DNA from 2 places in the Nocardioides sambongensis genome. Region 1 is predicted to be linked to the other one. Evidence: predicted binding sites of a transcription regulator. Region 1 holds the regulator's gene; the other holds the start of a gene.
What was found. The regulator HrcA, encoded in region 1, represses chaperone genes, less so after heat shock. The targets are predictions, from matches to a motif close to TTGGCACTCGNNNNNNNCGAGTGCCAA.

Region 1 (7,648 bases):
GGGTTGATGTCCCGGAAGGCCACGGTGCGCTCGGTGCGGTGCACCACGTCGCCGGGGATCTCCCCGGTCACGATCTTGCAGAACAGGCAGTCGGTGTCAGCAGTCACACCTCCAGCCTCCCAGATACCCGATCCACCGGCCACGCGTGTCAACCGACGGCGCCGGGCGGGCGTCCAACTAGCGTGAGCACCGATGCCGCGCTGTCCCTCTCCCCTGCCCCGGGCACACACCGGGCCCGGGCGGCGAGCCCGTGGACCGCGCCCGCCGGGTCCGGCGCGACGATGACCGGTGACCGGCGGAGCGCCGACGAGGCGATCGAGCGGCTCTACCTGGACCACTGGGACCAGCTGGTCCGCGTCTCGTACCTGATGGTCCGCGACCTGGGCCGCGCCGAGGAGATCGTGCAGGACTCGCTGGTCGCCCTGCACCAGCGCTGGGACCGGCTCGAGGACCACGCCCACGCGGTCGCCTACCTGCGCCAGTCGGTGATGAACCGGTCGCGCTCCGCGCTGCGGCACCGGTCGGTGGTGCAGCGGTTCCTCGAGCGGCAGAGCACGCCGACGACGGCGCCCTCGGCCGAGGTGCCGCTGCTGGTCGCCGACCGCCGTCGCCGGGTCCTGGACGCGCTCGACCGGCTGCCGCGCCGGCAGCGCGAGGTGCTCACCCTGCGCTACTACCTCGAGCTCTCCGAGGCCGAGATCGCCGCGACGCTCGGGATCAGCAAGGGGGCGGTCAAGAGCCACGCCTCGCGTGGCTCCGCAGCGCTGCGGACCGTCCTGCAGACCATCGACGCCGACCTGAGGGAGGAGTGACATGGCCACCTCCGACGACGACCGACCGACTCCCGAGGACCGGGAGCTGCGCGCCGCCCTCCTCGATGCCGTCGCCGACGTCACCCCGCGTGACCGTCTCGGCGAGGTACGTCGCCGCACCGCCGCACCCCGGACCCGGCCCGCGCGCCGGCGGTGGCTGCCGGTGGTCGCCGGCGCCGGCGCGCTGACCGCGGCCGTGGTGGCGCTGGGCGTCGCGCTCGGCGACCTGGGCACACCGGCCGATCCCCCGCCGCCGGCAGCGACGGTGGCGACCGGGAGGCGACGACGTCCGCCGAGGCCGTCTACTTCGTCGCCGACAGCGCCACCGGCGACCGGCTGTACCGCGAGTTCGCGACGGTGCCCGCGACCGGCGGGTCCGAGGCGGTCCTGGGGGCGCTGCGCGCGATCACCGCCGAGGAGGGCCCGGCGGACCCGGACTACCGGACGTTGTGGCCGGCCGACTCGTTCTCGACCGCCGTGGTCGCCGACGACGAGGTGGTCGTCGAGATCGGCGAGGCCGCGCTGGCCAGACCCAGCGGAGCGACCGCGCAGCAGGCCCGTCTCGGGCTGCAGCAGGCCGTCTACACCGCGGAGGCCGCGCTGGGACGCGCGGTCCCGGTGCGCTTCGAGCACGGGGGCGTGAGCGCCGGGTCGGTGCTCGGTGTCGCCGCGCCCGCACCGGTGGAGCGGGATCGGCGCTACAGCGTCACGACACCGGTGAACGTCAGCGACCCCGTCCAGGGGCAGGCGGTCCGCGGGAGCTTCAGCGCCACCGGCACCGTCGCCACCTACATCCAGCAGGTCCGGTGGCGGCTCAGCGACGCCGACGGACGGATCGTCCGACGTGGCCGGGCCACCAAGGTGCTGGCCGGCGGCGCCGGCGGCACGCCGAGCGCACCGGGTTGGTCCACCGAGCCGATCGATGTGTCCACACTGGGCTCGGGCACCTACCGGTTCGTGGCCGAGGTGCGCGACGACGGGGAGACCACCTCGGTGCGCGCACGCTTCCGCGACGACCGCGACGTGATCGTTCCCTGACCACCGCCGGCGTCGCCGGCACCGACCCACCGCCCGACCACCAAGGAGTGTTCCGATGCGCCCCCACCGTTCCGTCAGCCAGCACCTGCGCCGCACCGTGCCGGGGCTCGCTGCTGCCGTCCTCGCCCTCGGCGCGCTCAGTGCCTGTGGTGACGACAGCGAGAACGCGGACGACCCGGCGACGTCGCCCGCCGCCGAGTCCAGTCCCACCGAGGAGACGACCACGGCGGACGCGACCACCCCGGCGGCGACCGAGACCGCCGGGACCGAGGACACCACCGACCGGGCCGCGGGCGACCAGATCGCCTCCCCGTTCTTCGTCGGTCGCACCCCGCAGGGTCAGCGGCTCTACCGCGAGCTGATCACCGAGGCATCCCTGGACGGCGCGGTGACGGCCCTGATGGACGGGCCGACCGACCCCGACTACCGCACGTTGGTGCCCACGGACAGCCTGGCCGGCGCCTCGTTCGACGGCGTGGGCAAGAAGGGCACCTTCACCGTCGAGCTCGCCGACGGGTCCTGGACCGACCGGCCCGGCGACATGACCGCGGCCCAGGCCCGGCTCGCCGTCCAGCAGTTGGTCTGGACCCTGCAGACCGTGCAGGAGGGGGACTCCTACGACCCCACGCAGCGCACCGCGGCGCCGGTGGACTTCGTGGTCGACGGAGAACGGGTGGACTACCTCGGTGTGCCGAGCGGGGCCACGGCGCGGCCGGAGCTGCGGATCCTCGCGTCGGTCAACATCATCGGCGGCGTGGACGCACCGGTCTCGGGGCGGGGCTTCGAGGTGACCGGGATGGCCAGCTCGTTCGAGGCCAACGTGCCGTGGCGGCTGGTCACCGCGGGCGGCGCGGTGGTGGTCCGGTCCAACGCCACGGCCGAGGGGTGGATGGGCGGCCTCTACCCGTGGACGGCACCGATCGACCTGAGCGGGGTCGCTCCGGGCGAGTACACGTTGATCGCCAGCACCGACGACCCCTCCGGCGGCGAGGGCGGCGGCCCGACCGAGGACAGCAAGGCGATCACCGTCGAGTGAGCCGGGTCGCCGGGGCGCGCTGCGTCAGCCGCCCCAGCGACCGGTGCGGGCCAGCAGCGCGGCGACCGCGGCCACGCCGGCAGTGGAGGTGCGCAGCACCTCGGCTCCGAGCCGCACCGGCACGGCCCCGGCGGCGCTGAACGCGGCGATCTCGGGGTCCGTCAGCCCACCCTCGGGGCCGACCACCACGAGCGCCTCCCCCTGCGCCGGGACCTCGACCGCGGCGAGCGGTGCTGTCGCGTCCTCGTGCAGCACGACGGCCGGGCCCGCGGCGGCGATCAGCCCGGCCACCAGGTCCGTGCTCGCCAGCGGCTCGACCACCGGGTGCCACGCGCGCCGCGACTGCTTCGCGGCCTCGCGCGCGGTCGCGGCCCACTTCGCCTGCGACTTGACGGCGCGCTCGCCCTTCCACACCGCGACGCTGCGGGCCGCCGCCCACGGCACGATCCGAGCCACCCCGATCTCGGTCAGCACCTCGACCGCCAGCTCGCCCCGCTCGCCCTTCGGGAGGGCCTGGACGACGGTGATCCTCGGGGTCGGCTCCGGATGGTCGACGATGCCGGTCACCGTCACCGCGAACGAGCGCTTCGCCGTCCGCGCCACCTCGCCGGTCGCGACCCGCCCCACACCGTCGCAGAGCTGGACCCGCTCGCCCACCCGCAGACGTCGTACGACGACGGCGTGGTGCGCCTCGTCGCCGTCGATCTCGATCTCGCCACCGACGGTGGCGCTCGCGAGGTCGGGCACCAGGTGCTGCGGGAGGGTCACCCGAGGCTCCGATCCTGACGCGGCCCGGTGGGCCTCAGTGGCTGAACGCGTCGCGCAGGCGGCCGAAGACCGACTTGTGGGCCGGTCGCACGTCCCCGGTGGGCTGCTCCTCGTCGCGCAACCCGGCGAGCTCGCGGAGCAGCTCCTCCTGACGGTCGTCGAGGCGGGTCGGGGTCTCCACGCCCACGGTCACCACCAGGTCGCCGCGCCCGCCCCGCAGACCCGGGACTCCGCGGCCGCGCAGCACGACCTCGTGCCCGGACTGGGTCCCGGCGGGGATGTCGAGCTGGAACTCGGTCTCCACCCCGGAGCCGGCGCCCTGCTCGATGTCCGCCTCGAGCGTGGGCAGGGTCAGCTCGGTGCCCAGCGCCGCCGCGGTCATCGGCACGGTGACCGTGCAGTGCAGGTCGTTGCCGTGCCGGGTGAAGGTGTCGTGCGGAGCGACGTGGATCTCGACGTAGAGGTCGCCTGCGGGTCCTCCGCCCGGCCCCACCTCGCCCTGCTCGGTGAGCTGGACCCGGGTGCCGGTGTCCACACCGGCGGGGATCTTCACGGTCAGCGTGCGACGCGAGCGGACCCGGCCGTCGCCGGAGCAGTCGCGGCACGGGTCGGCGATCACCGAGCCGTATCCACGGCACGACGGGCAGGGCCGCAGGGTGCGCACCTCACCGAGGAAAGAGCGCTGCACGTGCGCGATCTCACCGCTCCCGTGGCAGGTCTCGCAGCCGACCGGCTCGGTGCCCGGCGCCGCTCCCTCGCCCCCGCACGTGGTGCAGCGGACCGCGGTGTCCACCTTGAGCTCGCGCGCGACGCCGAAGGCGGCCTCGGCGAGGTCGACCTCCAGACGGATCAGCGCGTCCTGGCCGCGGCGTACCCGGGATCGGGGTCCCCGTCCGCCGGCGCCGCCGCCGGCGGCACCGCCGAAGAACGCGTCCATGATGTCGGTGAACGAGAAGCCGGCGCCCTGGCCGCCGCCGAAACCACCGCTGAACGGGTCTCCGCCGCGGTCGTAGGCAGCACGCTTCTGCGGGTCGGAGAGCACCTCGTAGGCCGCGGAGACCTGCTTGAAGCGCTCCTGGCTCTCGGGGTCGGGGTTGACGTCGGGGTGCAGCTGGCGGGCCAGCTTGCGGTACGCCTTCTTCAGGGTGTCGGCGTCGGCGTCACGGTCGACGCCGAGGAGCTCGTAGAGGTCCTGGGACACGGTCGGGAATCAGCCTTTCAGCTCTCGTCGAGGATGCGCGAGACATAGCGCGCGACGGCGCGGACCGCCGCCATCGTGTTCGGGTAGTCCATCCGGGTGGGGCCGACCACACCGAGGGAGGCCAGTCCGTCGCCGGGGCCGTAGCCGGTGGCGACCACACTGGTCGCGGCGAGCTCCTGGAAGGGCCCCTCGGCGCCGATCCGCACGGTGAGGGCTCCGCCGGAGTTCGCCTCGCCGAGCAGCTTGAGCAGGATGACCTGCTCCTCCAGCGCCTCCAGCAGCGGGCGGATCGCGGTGTCGAAGCTGTCGCCGAAGCGGGCCAGGTTGGCGGTGCCGCCGACCACGATCCGCTCGTCGGAGCGGTGGTCGCTCATCGCCTCCACCAGTGCGGCGACCACGGCGGTCGTCGCGGGATCGGCCGGCTCCGCGGCGTCGGCGAGGTCGCCCAGCGCCGTGATCGCCTCCCCGATCGTCTCGCCGGTGGCGGCGAGGTTGATCCGGGAGCGCAGGCGGGTGAGCCCCTCGTCGCCGATCTCCTCCACCAGCTCGACCAGGCGCTGCTCGACGCGGCCGGTGGAGAGGATCAGCACGGTCAGCAGCCGGGTCGGCGTCATCGCCACGATCTCCACGTGCCGGACCGTCGAGCGGGACAGCACCGGATACTGCACGACCGCCACCTGCCGGGTGAGCTGGGCGAGCAGCCGCACCGAGCGGTTGATCACGTCGTCGAGGTCGACGGCCCCGTCCAGCAGCGCCGAGATCGCCCGGCGCTCGGCCGTGCTCATCGGGCGCACCGTGGTGAGCCGGTCCACGAAGAGCCGGTAGCCCTTGTCGGTGGGCACCCGGCCGGCACTGGTGTGCGGCTGGGTCAGGTATCCCTCGTCCTCCAGCGCGGCCATGTCGTTGCGGATCGTGGCGGGCGAGACGTTGAGGCCGTGCCGCTCGACGAGCGCCTTGGATCCCACCGGCTCCTCGGTGGCCACGTAGTCCTCCACGATGGCCCGGAGCACAGCGAGCCTGCGGTCCTCCTGCATGCCCACCTCCCGCGTTCGCGTTGGCACTCCGCCCGACTGAGTGCCAAGTCTAGCGCCGCGTCCACCAGCCGCCACGTCGGCGGCGCCGGTCCACCCAGCGGGACGGGCGTTTGGGTGACCCCGGCCCGGTCTGTAGGTTAGGCTCACCTAAACCAATCGGAGGTAACGGTGACTGTCGAGCAGAACGCGACCCGAGTCGACGCCGACCGCCTGGCGGCCGCAGCACGCAGCATCCTCGCGTGCCCCGCCGAGGTCCAGCTGGTGGTGGACGGCGTCGACGACATCACCGCCGGCATCGACGACGCCGACCGCGCCGTCCTCACCATGGAGGACGCCGAGGGCCGGCCGGTCTTCGCCTGCCCGACCGGGTCCGCCCTCGCGATGGCCGGCATGGAGGGCCGCAGCGCACTGCTCACCGTCGCCAGCGGCCTCGGCCGGCCCGGCGCCGCCTCCCGGACCGCCAGCCTCACCCTGTCCGGCCGGCTGGAGACCACCGGCCAGGAGACCTGCGGCTGCTGCGAGGAGGTGCAGGCGGTGGTCACCCTGCACGTCAACTTCGTGCTCCTCTCCCGCGACGACGCCCCGGGCAGCCAGTTCCGGGTCCCGCTGCCGGCCTTCGACTCCCCGGCGCACACGCTCAACCGCGGCTACCTCCAGCGCTCGGTCGAGCACACCAACTCCTCGCACCAGGACGAGCTGCGCCGCGCCGTCGCGACCATGTCCGACACCCGGCTGGCCGACGTGATCGGCGTCGCCCTGCGCGACCTCGACCCGGCCGGCGTCGACCTCGAGTGGGTCGACACGAACGGCGCGCACCGCCGGCGCATCGACTTCCCCGAGCGCGCGGCCTCGCCGTACGAGCTCGGCGAGATGCTCCGCGACGGTCTGCACGCCGGTCTGTGCTAGCAGGTGCGGCCGGCGCGGTAGCGTCGTCGAGGTGAGCTTCACCGAGATCGCCGACCGGGTCTGGGTGCTGCGACACCCCTGGCTCGACCTGAACGTCACCGCGATCGGTGGCGAGCGCGGCCTGGTGGTGGTCGACACCCACGGGTCCGGCGTCGCCGCCCTCGAGGTGGTCGACGCCCTGCGCACGCTCGACCGCGGCGGGCCGGTCGCCGTGGTGAACACCCATGAGCACTTCGACCACACCTTCGGCAACGCCACCTTCATCGAGCAGTACGGCGAGCTCCCGGTGCACGCCCACGAGGTCGCCGCCGAACGGACCGTCGCGGCCGGCGAGCGGATCCAGGCGCTCTACCGCGACTCCACGGACCCGCGGGGCGCGGAGGTCGTCGCCACCAGCATCCGGCCCGCCGACCGGACCTTCTCCAGCGCCGCGGTGCTCGATCTGGGCGACCGGCAGGTCGAGCTGGTCCACCCGGGCCGGGGCCACACCGCCGGCGACCTGGTCGTCCGCATCCCCGACGTGGACGTGCTGCTCGCCGGCGACCTGGTCGAGGAGTCCGCCCCACCGGCGTACGGCGCCGACTCCTGGCCCCTGGACTGGCCGTTGACGCTGGACCTGCTGCTCGGACTGACCACGCCGGCGTCGGTGGTGGTTCCGGGACACGGCGCGGTGGTGGACACCGCATTCGTCGAGGAGCAGCGCGGCGACCTCGGCACCGTCGCCGAGACGATCCGCGACCTGGCTTCACGCGGAGTGCCGCAGGACGAGGCCCTCGCCGCGGCGTCCTGGCCGCTGCCCACCGAGGCGCTCGGGCAGGCCATCGCCCGCGGCTACGAGCAGCTGCCGCGCTCA
Region 2 (7,648 bases), 1.4 Mb from region 1:
CGGCACAAGTACCCCCGCCTGGTCGAGGTGGTCGACGAGCTCCCGCTCGGGCCCTCGCACAAGGTGCTCAAGCGCGAGCTCCGGGCCCGGTTCACCCCGGCCGTCCAGTCCTGACCGACCCCCGCACCACCGTCCGCGGCGTGCCCCGCACGCCCACCGAGGAGAAGAACACACGCATGGACCTGCAGCTGAACCAGGAAGAGCGAGAGATCCGCCAGTGGGTGCGCTCGTTCGTCACCAAGGAGATCCTGCCGCTGGAGCCCGAGGCGCTGGCCCGGGAACGGCGCCACGAGCCCGGGGTCACCGAGGCGGAGATGCGCGCCCTCCAGGACAAGGCCCGGGCGGCCGGCTTCTTCGGCGTCCAGACGCCCGAGGAGTACGGCGGCATGGGGCTCGGCGCCGTGATGACCGCCCTGATCGAGGTGGAGCTGGGACGGTCGTTCATCCCGTTCCGGTTCGCCGGCGAGGCCGACAACATCCTCTTCGACGCCAACGACGAGCAGCGCGAGCGCTACCTGGTGCCGACCATCGAGGGGGACCGTCGCTCCTGCTTCGCGATCACCGAGCCCGGCGCCGGCTCGGACGCCCGCGCGATCCGCACCAGTGCGGTCCGGGACGGCGACGAGTGGGTGATCAACGGAGAGAAGACCTTCATCACCCGCGGCAACGAGGCCGACTTCACCATGGTCTTCGCGGTCACCGACCCCGAGAAGCACAAGGCCGGCCAGACCGGCGAGTCGGTCACCTGCTTCCTGGTCGACCGCGACCAGGGCTGGCGCTCGGAGTACATCGACACGATGGGTGAGTGGGGGCCGGCCTCCCTGGTCTTCGAGGACGTGCGGGTGCCGCACAGCGCCATCCTCGGCGAGGAGGGCAAGGGCTTCGCGATGGCGATGCGCTGGATCGGGAAGGGCCGCTACCTGCTGCCCGCCCGCGCGCTCGGTGCCTGCGAGCGACTGGTCGAGATGGCCATGGACCACGCCCGCAACCGGGTCACCTTCGGCAAGCCGATCGCCGAGCGTCAGGCGATCCAGTGGATGATCGCCGACTCCGCCACCGACATCGAGGCGTTGCGCTGGCTGGTGCTCGGTGCCGCCTGGCAGGTCGACGCGGGCAACGACTCGCGCCAGCTGCAGTCGATGGCCAAGCTGTTCGGTGGCGTCCGGGCCAACGAGATCGTGGACCGGATGCTCCAAGTGCACGGCGGGATGGGGTACACCCGCGAGCTCCCGCTGGAGCGCTGGTACCGCGAGCTGCGGCTGCTGCGGATCTACGAGGGCACCGACGAGATCCAGCGCCGCACCATCGCCCGCAACCTGCTCGCCGGCCACGCGTCGGTGCGCGGGCACCTGGGCTGAGCTGAGCCCGGTCGGCTGCTCAGATCGGCTCGACCAGCAACGCCGTACCCGCCCCGGCCACCCGGGTCAGCACCAGGGTGGCCGGGGTGTCACCGCGCAGCGCGAGGCGCTGGCGGAGCTGCTCGGGGACGACGTCGACGCCGCGCTTCTTGATGGTCAGCGAGCCGATCCCGCGCTCGCGCAGCGCCGCCTTGAGCTGCTTCTCCCGGTAGGGCAGCTCCTCGAGCACCCGGTAGCCGCGGGCGAAGGGGGTGTGGAAGGCGGCGGCCGAGGTCACGTAGGCGATCTTCGGGTCGACCAGCCGCCCGAGCACCCCGACGGCGACCGCAGTGACCAGCCCGGCCCGGATCACCGCACCGTCCGGCTCGTAGAGATAGCTGTCGACCGGACCGGCGCCGACCTCGGCCGGCCCCGGGTCGTCCTCGTCGGTGATCGAGGCCAGCCCGCCCGCGCCGATGAGGGTGGCGCGACGCCGGACGGTCGCGGTGCGTCCGGACCACAGCGCCGCCTCCTTCACCTCGCCGTGGTCGCTGACCCACTCGGCCTCGACGCCGTCGGGCACCAGGTCGTGGGGGATGCCGGGCGCCACCTTCACGCAGGCGTCGCGCTGCAGCAGGCCCTCCACCCAGCTCCACGGCGGGGTCCAGTCCTCGGCCCGGAACGTGCGTCCGGCCCCGCTGCGGCGGGCCGGGTCGGCGAAGGCGAGGTCGAAGGGAGTGTGGTCCACCTCGGTGGCGTCGGCGACCTGGACGGCGCCGGGCAGGTCGAGCGCGGCCAGGTTGGCGCGGGCCACGGCCACTCGGACGGGGTCCTGGTCCACCCCGGCGCAGATCAGGCCGGCCCGGGCGGCGGCGATCAGGTCGCCGCCGATGCCGCAGCCGAGGTCGATCACGGTCCTCGCTCCGAAGGCGGCGAACCGCGCCGCACGGTGCTCGGCCACCGCCGACCGGGTGGCCTGCTCGAGAGCGTCCGGGGTGAAGTACATCCGTTCGGCGAGCTCCCCGAACTTGGCGGTCGCAGCCGCACGGAGCGACACCTGGGTGAGGGCCGCGGCGGCGCGCTCGGGTGTGGTGGTCCGGCGCAGCAGCGTGCTCACCCGCAGCTCGGCCTCGCCGGCGAGGAGGGCTGTCCGCGCCTGGTCGATGACCCGCTGGCCGTCGTCGGTGAGCAGCCATTCGAACGCCTCGAGGTCCACGCGGTCATCCTGCCAGCCGCCGGAGAAGCGGCCCCTCTCTGGCACTCGTTGACGGTGAGTGCTAGTTTCGTCTTGGCACTCTCGGACCGAGTGTGCCAGTGCTTGTGACGGAGTGCGACCCCCGCGACGGCGTACCCCATCCCAAGCCCCAACGTGGGAGGGCGGCCCTGCTCTCCAGAACAAGTCAGACAAGTTCTCAGCAGAGAAAGAGGTCGATCCCGTGTCGATCAACATCAAGCCCCTCGAGGACCGCATCGTCGTCAAGCCCCTCGACGCCGAGCAGACCACGGCCTCCGGCCTGGTCATCCCGGACACCGCCAAGGAGAAGCCGCAGGAGGGCGAGGTCCTCGCTGTCGGCGCCGGCCGCTGGAACGAGGACGGCGACGAGCGCATCCCCGTCGACGTCGCCGTGGGCGACAAGGTCATCTACAGCAAGTACGGCGGCACCGAGGTCAAGTACTCGGGCCAGGAGTACCTCATCCTGAGCGCGCGTGACGTGCTCGCGGTCATTTCCTGATTTCCGTTCCGGGTCGTGTGTCTGAGTCGTCGCGTTAGCGGTGTCTCGGGCACACGACCCGTTTCGCTTCCTTCGAAGGAGTAGTAATGCCGAAGATCCTGGAGTTCGACGAGGACGCACGGCGCTCGCTGGAGCGCGGTGTCGACGCGCTCGCGAACGCGGTCAAGGTGACGCTCGGCCCCAAGGGCCGCTACGTCGTCCTCGACAAGAAGTGGGGCGCCCCCACGATCACCAACGACGGTGTCACCGTCGCCCGCGACGTCGAGCTGGACGACCCGTTCGAGAACCTCGGTGCCCAGCTCACCAAGGAGGTCGCGACCAAGACCAACGACGTCGCCGGCGACGGTACGACGACCGCGACCGTCCTCGCCCAGGCGATGGTGCACGAGGGACTGCGCGCGGTCGCCGCCGGCGCCAACCCGATGGGCATCAAGCGCGGCATGGACGCGGCCGCGGCCGCGGTCTCCGAGGCGCTCCTCAAGTCCGCCCGTGAGGTCGAGTCCCGCGAGGACATGGCCTCGGTGGCGACGATCTCGAGCCGCGACAGCCACATCGGCGACCTGCTCGCCGAGTCCTTCGACAAGGTCGGCAAGGACGGCGTGATCACGGTCGAGGAGTCCAACACCCTGGGCACCGAGCTCGAGTTCACCGAGGGCATGCAGTTCGACAAGGGCTACCTCTCGGCCTACTTCGTGACCGACCAGGAGCGCATGGAGGCCGTCCTCGACGACCCCTACATCCTGCTGCACCAGGGGAAGATCTCCTCGATCCAGGAGCTGCTGCCGCTGCTGGAGAAGGTCATCGCCGCCGGCAAGCCGCTCTTCATCCTCGCCGAGGACGTCGAGGGCGAGGCGCTCTCCACCCTGGTGGTCAACAAGATCCGCGGCACCTTCAACGCCGTCGCGGTGAAGAGCCCCGCCTTCGGTGACCGCCGCAAGGCGATGATGCAGGACATCGCGGTCCTCACCGGTGGCCAGGTCGTGGCCCCCGAGGTCGGTCTCAAGCTCGACCAGGTCGGTCTCGAGGTGCTGGGCCAGGCCCGGCGCGTGGTGATCACCAAGGACAACACCACCATCGTCGACGGCGCCGGTGACTCCGCGCAGGTCGAGGGCCGGGTCAACCAGATCAAGGCCGAGATCGAGTCCACCGACTCCGACTGGGACCGCGAGAAGCTCCAGGAGCGCCTCGCGAAGCTGGCCGGCGGCGTGTGCGTGATCAAGGTCGGCGCCGCCACCGAGGTGGAGCTGAAGGAGAAGAAGCACCGCATCGAGGACGCTGTCTCCGCGACCCGCGCCGCGATCGAGGAGGGCATCGTGCCCGGCGGTGGTTCCGCGCTGATCCACGCGGTCTCCGCGCTGGACAACGACCTCGACCTCTCCGGCGACGAGGCCGTCGGCGTCCGGATCGTGCGCAAGTCCGCGGACGAGCCGCTGCGCTGGATCGCCGAGAACGGCGGCGTCAACGGCTACGTGGTGACCACCAAGGTCCGCGAGCTCGGCGTCGGCAACGGCTACAACGCCGCCACCGAGGAGTACGGCGACCTGGTCGCCCAGGGCGTCCTGGACCCGGTCAAGGTGACCCGCTCCGCGCTGGTCAACGCCACCTCCATCGCGGCGATGCTGCTCACCACCGAGACCCTCGTGGTGGACAAGCCCGAGGAGGAGGACGAGTCCGCCGCGGCCGGTCACGGTCACGGTCACGGCCACTGAGGTCTTTCCTCACTCGCATCACCACTGCGGCCCCGCTCCGGTTGGAGCGGGGCCGCGGTGCGTTCGGGGGTGCGGGTTTCACCGGCTGGCCGGTGAAACCCGCACGACACGCCGAGGCGCACCGGCGTGTCGTGCGGGTTTCGGCCGACAGGTTCGCCCGATCGCACCGGAGGTCAGCGTCGCTCGGTGGAGCGTGCCGGAGGGTTCACCGCGACACCTCGTCACCGCGACACCTCGTCAGGGCGACGCCGTCAGCGCGACCCGGACCGCTGCCGCGAACGGCCCTGCCGCGACGTCGCCCTCCCGGAAGGGCTGACGCTCCGGCCGCCCGGGCCCGCCGACGACCGGGCCCGGCGGCCGCGTTCGAGGGGTCCGAGCAGCAGCAGGATGGCGAGCAGGCCGACGCCGGCGAGCGTGCTCCAGAAGATGACGAGGTCCTCGGAGAGCGCCGGCGGGGGGAGCGGTGACCGGGCGTCGATGAACATGGTCACCACCGTCGGCGCGATCCCGGACAGCACCACCGCGGAGGCCACTGCGCCTCCCGGCTGTGGCACACGGCGCCGCAGCGCGAGTCCGCTCGCCAGCACCGTGGCCCCGAGGGCCCCGAGGACGACGAGCCAGTCCTTCGTGGCGTCGGCATCTCCGACGGTGTCGACCGAGACGGCGCTCACCAGGATCAAGCCGGCTCCGAGCGGTAGCCCGGCCGCCAGCACCCGGGCCGAACCCGCCCAGCGTCCGCCGCGCGGTGTCACGTCGACCACCGCGGCCGCCGGTTCGTCCACCAGGAGGCCAGCGGAGGCTGCCGCAAGCAGAGCGACCAGCGGGAGACCGAGCGTGGCGGTCTCCGCCCACCTGTGCACCATCGCGGCCACCAGTCCACCCATCGCGAGCAGGGCGATCACGGCGCGCCAGTGGACCGCCCGGAGCAGATACCAGGCCGCCACCGCTCACTCCGAGGACGGGTAGGGCAGTGGTTCGGAGATCATCAGGTGGTCCACCCCGGTCATGATCGCCAGGGTGACGAACACTGCGGCCAGACCGAGGAGCCCCAGCAGCGACCACCGCAGGCGGGCGGTGCGTGCCGCACGGTCGTGCCACACGGCGCCGCCGGCGGCCAGGCCGCAGAGGGTGACCAGGTAGAGCAGGTACCAGACCGGGTTGCCGGCCATGATCGCCTGCGCATAGTGCGGGATGCCCTGATAGGCGTCCTCGGTCATCGTCCCGGTGTGGAACATCGCCCACGGCGCGAAGAGTCGGAACTCGTTGTGCTCGCCGTACTGCAGTGCGCCGCCGAGCAGGTAGACGACGGCGACGACGGCGACGACGGTGACGGTCGGCGCGCCGGGGAAGCGCAGCCAGCGACCGGACAGCACGCCGAGCAACGCGGCGCCGAGGCAGGCCACAGGTGCGCCGGCGAGCATGATGCTCCACACGTCGATGTCGCGCATCGTGCCGAACCAGAGCTCGTCGGGGTGCGCCGGCCTCACCGCGAGGATGGCGAACACCTCGGCGATCCACAGCATCCCGGCGGCGAACGGCACCGAGCAGCTGCCGATGACGGCGAGCGTACGGCGAGCCTCGCCCTGCGGAGCGGTCACCATCGCCTCGACGGCCACCTCGGTCGAGCGGGTCAGCCGGGCGGCCACCACCAGGCTGGGCAACCCGATGAAGAACGCGGGGATGATGGTGAACGCCATCAGGGCGTCGGTGAAGTCCTTGTCGTTGGTCAGGTGGATCGCGAGTGTGAGGCCGTAGGCGATCAGCACACCGACGATGAAGAGCGGGTGTCGGGCGAAGCGCTTGGCCTCGATCGCGACCATGTCGCGGAGGGTGCCACGTCCGGTCGCGGGCAGGGTGGTGGCCACGGTTGTCTCCAGGTGGTGAGGGAACGGTCAGACGGCCTGGGCCGAGGCCCCGGGCCCGAGCATGAGCAGGTAGGCGTCCTCCAGCGTCGGCTCAGCGGCCTCCGCCAGGTCGGGCCGAGGTCCCCGACGACGCGGTGGCGGCCGGTCCCGGTCCGCCAGGAGACGACCGCGTCCGGGACCTCGCGGTCGGTCAGCCAGACGCGCCCCGCGGCAGTGCCGACCAGGTCGGTGACCGAGCCGTCGAAGCGAACCCGTCCGTCGGCGAGCACGATCACCCGCTCGCAGAGGGCGGCCACGTCCTCGGTCTGGTGGGTGGACAGCACCACCGTCGCCTCACTGCCCAGCACCGAGAGGGTACGACGCAGCTGGGCCCGCTGGGTCGGGTCGAGGCCGGTCGTCGGCTCGTCCAGGAGCAGCAGCCGCGGCCGGCCGAGCAGCGCCTGGGCCAAGCCCACCCTTCGTCGCTGACCTCCGGAGAGCCGGGCGACCCGCTTGCCGGCCAAGTCGGCCAGGCCGGTCAGCTCGAGCACCCGGCGGACCTCCCGGTGCCGGGCGCGCCGGTCGTTCCACTCCTTGAGGACCGCGACGTACTCGACGAAGCCGAAGGCGGTCATGTCGCTGGGGTAGCCGAGCTCCTGCGGGAGGTAGCCCAGCTCGCGTCGCACCGCGATCAGGTCGGCATGACTGGCGTACGGATCGCGGCCGACCAGCTCGACCCGTCCCCGGTCGCTGGCGATGCTGGTGGCCGCGATCCGCAGGAGCGTCGTCTTGCCGGCGCCGTTGGGTCCCAACAGGCCGGTCACCCCCGCTCCGATCCGCAGCGAGACCTCGGCGAGAGCGTCGGTCCGGCCGAAGGTCTTGCCGACCCCGTCGAGTTCGATGGTCACAGTGCTGCTCCGATCTGGCCGGTGCTGCGGGAGCGCAGACCGAGGACGAGGAGGGCGACCGCGGCCAGCGCGAGGTAGCCGAGCTGCTGCTGCAGCTCCACCGGCCAGGTGGCGTCC

Region 2: the regulator HrcA is predicted to act here: its motif matches at 2,592-2,618, upstream of groES (co-chaperone GroES).

Annotation. Positions count from the first base shown of each region.
Region 1 is NZ_CP041091.1:1,556,419-1,564,066, forward strand. Features, by position in the region: gene FIV43_RS07275 (histidine triad nucleotide-binding protein) at 1-107, opposite strand, end outside; gene FIV43_RS07280 (RNA polymerase sigma factor) at 183-812, shown strand; gene FIV43_RS07285 (Gmad2 immunoglobulin-like domain-containing protein) at 966-1,850, shown strand; gene FIV43_RS07290 (Gmad2 immunoglobulin-like domain-containing protein) at 1,906-2,886, shown strand; gene FIV43_RS07295 (16S rRNA (uracil(1498)-N(3))-methyltransferase) at 2,911-3,654, opposite strand; gene dnaJ (molecular chaperone DnaJ) at 3,689-4,855, opposite strand; gene hrcA (heat-inducible transcriptional repressor HrcA) at 4,873-5,889, opposite strand; gene FIV43_RS07310 (hypothetical protein) at 6,058-6,795, shown strand; gene FIV43_RS07315 (MBL fold metallo-hydrolase) at 6,827-7,648, shown strand, end outside.
Region 2 is NZ_CP041091.1:144,735-152,382, forward strand. Features, by position in the region: gene FIV43_RS21290 (AMP-binding enzyme) at 1-114, shown strand, start outside; gene FIV43_RS00740 (acyl-CoA dehydrogenase family protein) at 141-1,358, shown strand; gene FIV43_RS00745 (class I SAM-dependent methyltransferase) at 1,378-2,553, opposite strand; gene groES (co-chaperone GroES) at 2,774-3,070, shown strand; gene groL (chaperonin GroEL) at 3,157-4,779, shown strand; gene FIV43_RS00760 (hypothetical protein) at 5,031-5,723, opposite strand; gene FIV43_RS00765 (hypothetical protein) at 5,727-6,599, opposite strand; gene FIV43_RS00770 (ATP-binding cassette domain-containing protein) at 6,539-7,531, opposite strand; gene FIV43_RS00775 (zf-HC2 domain-containing protein) at 7,528-7,648, opposite strand, start outside.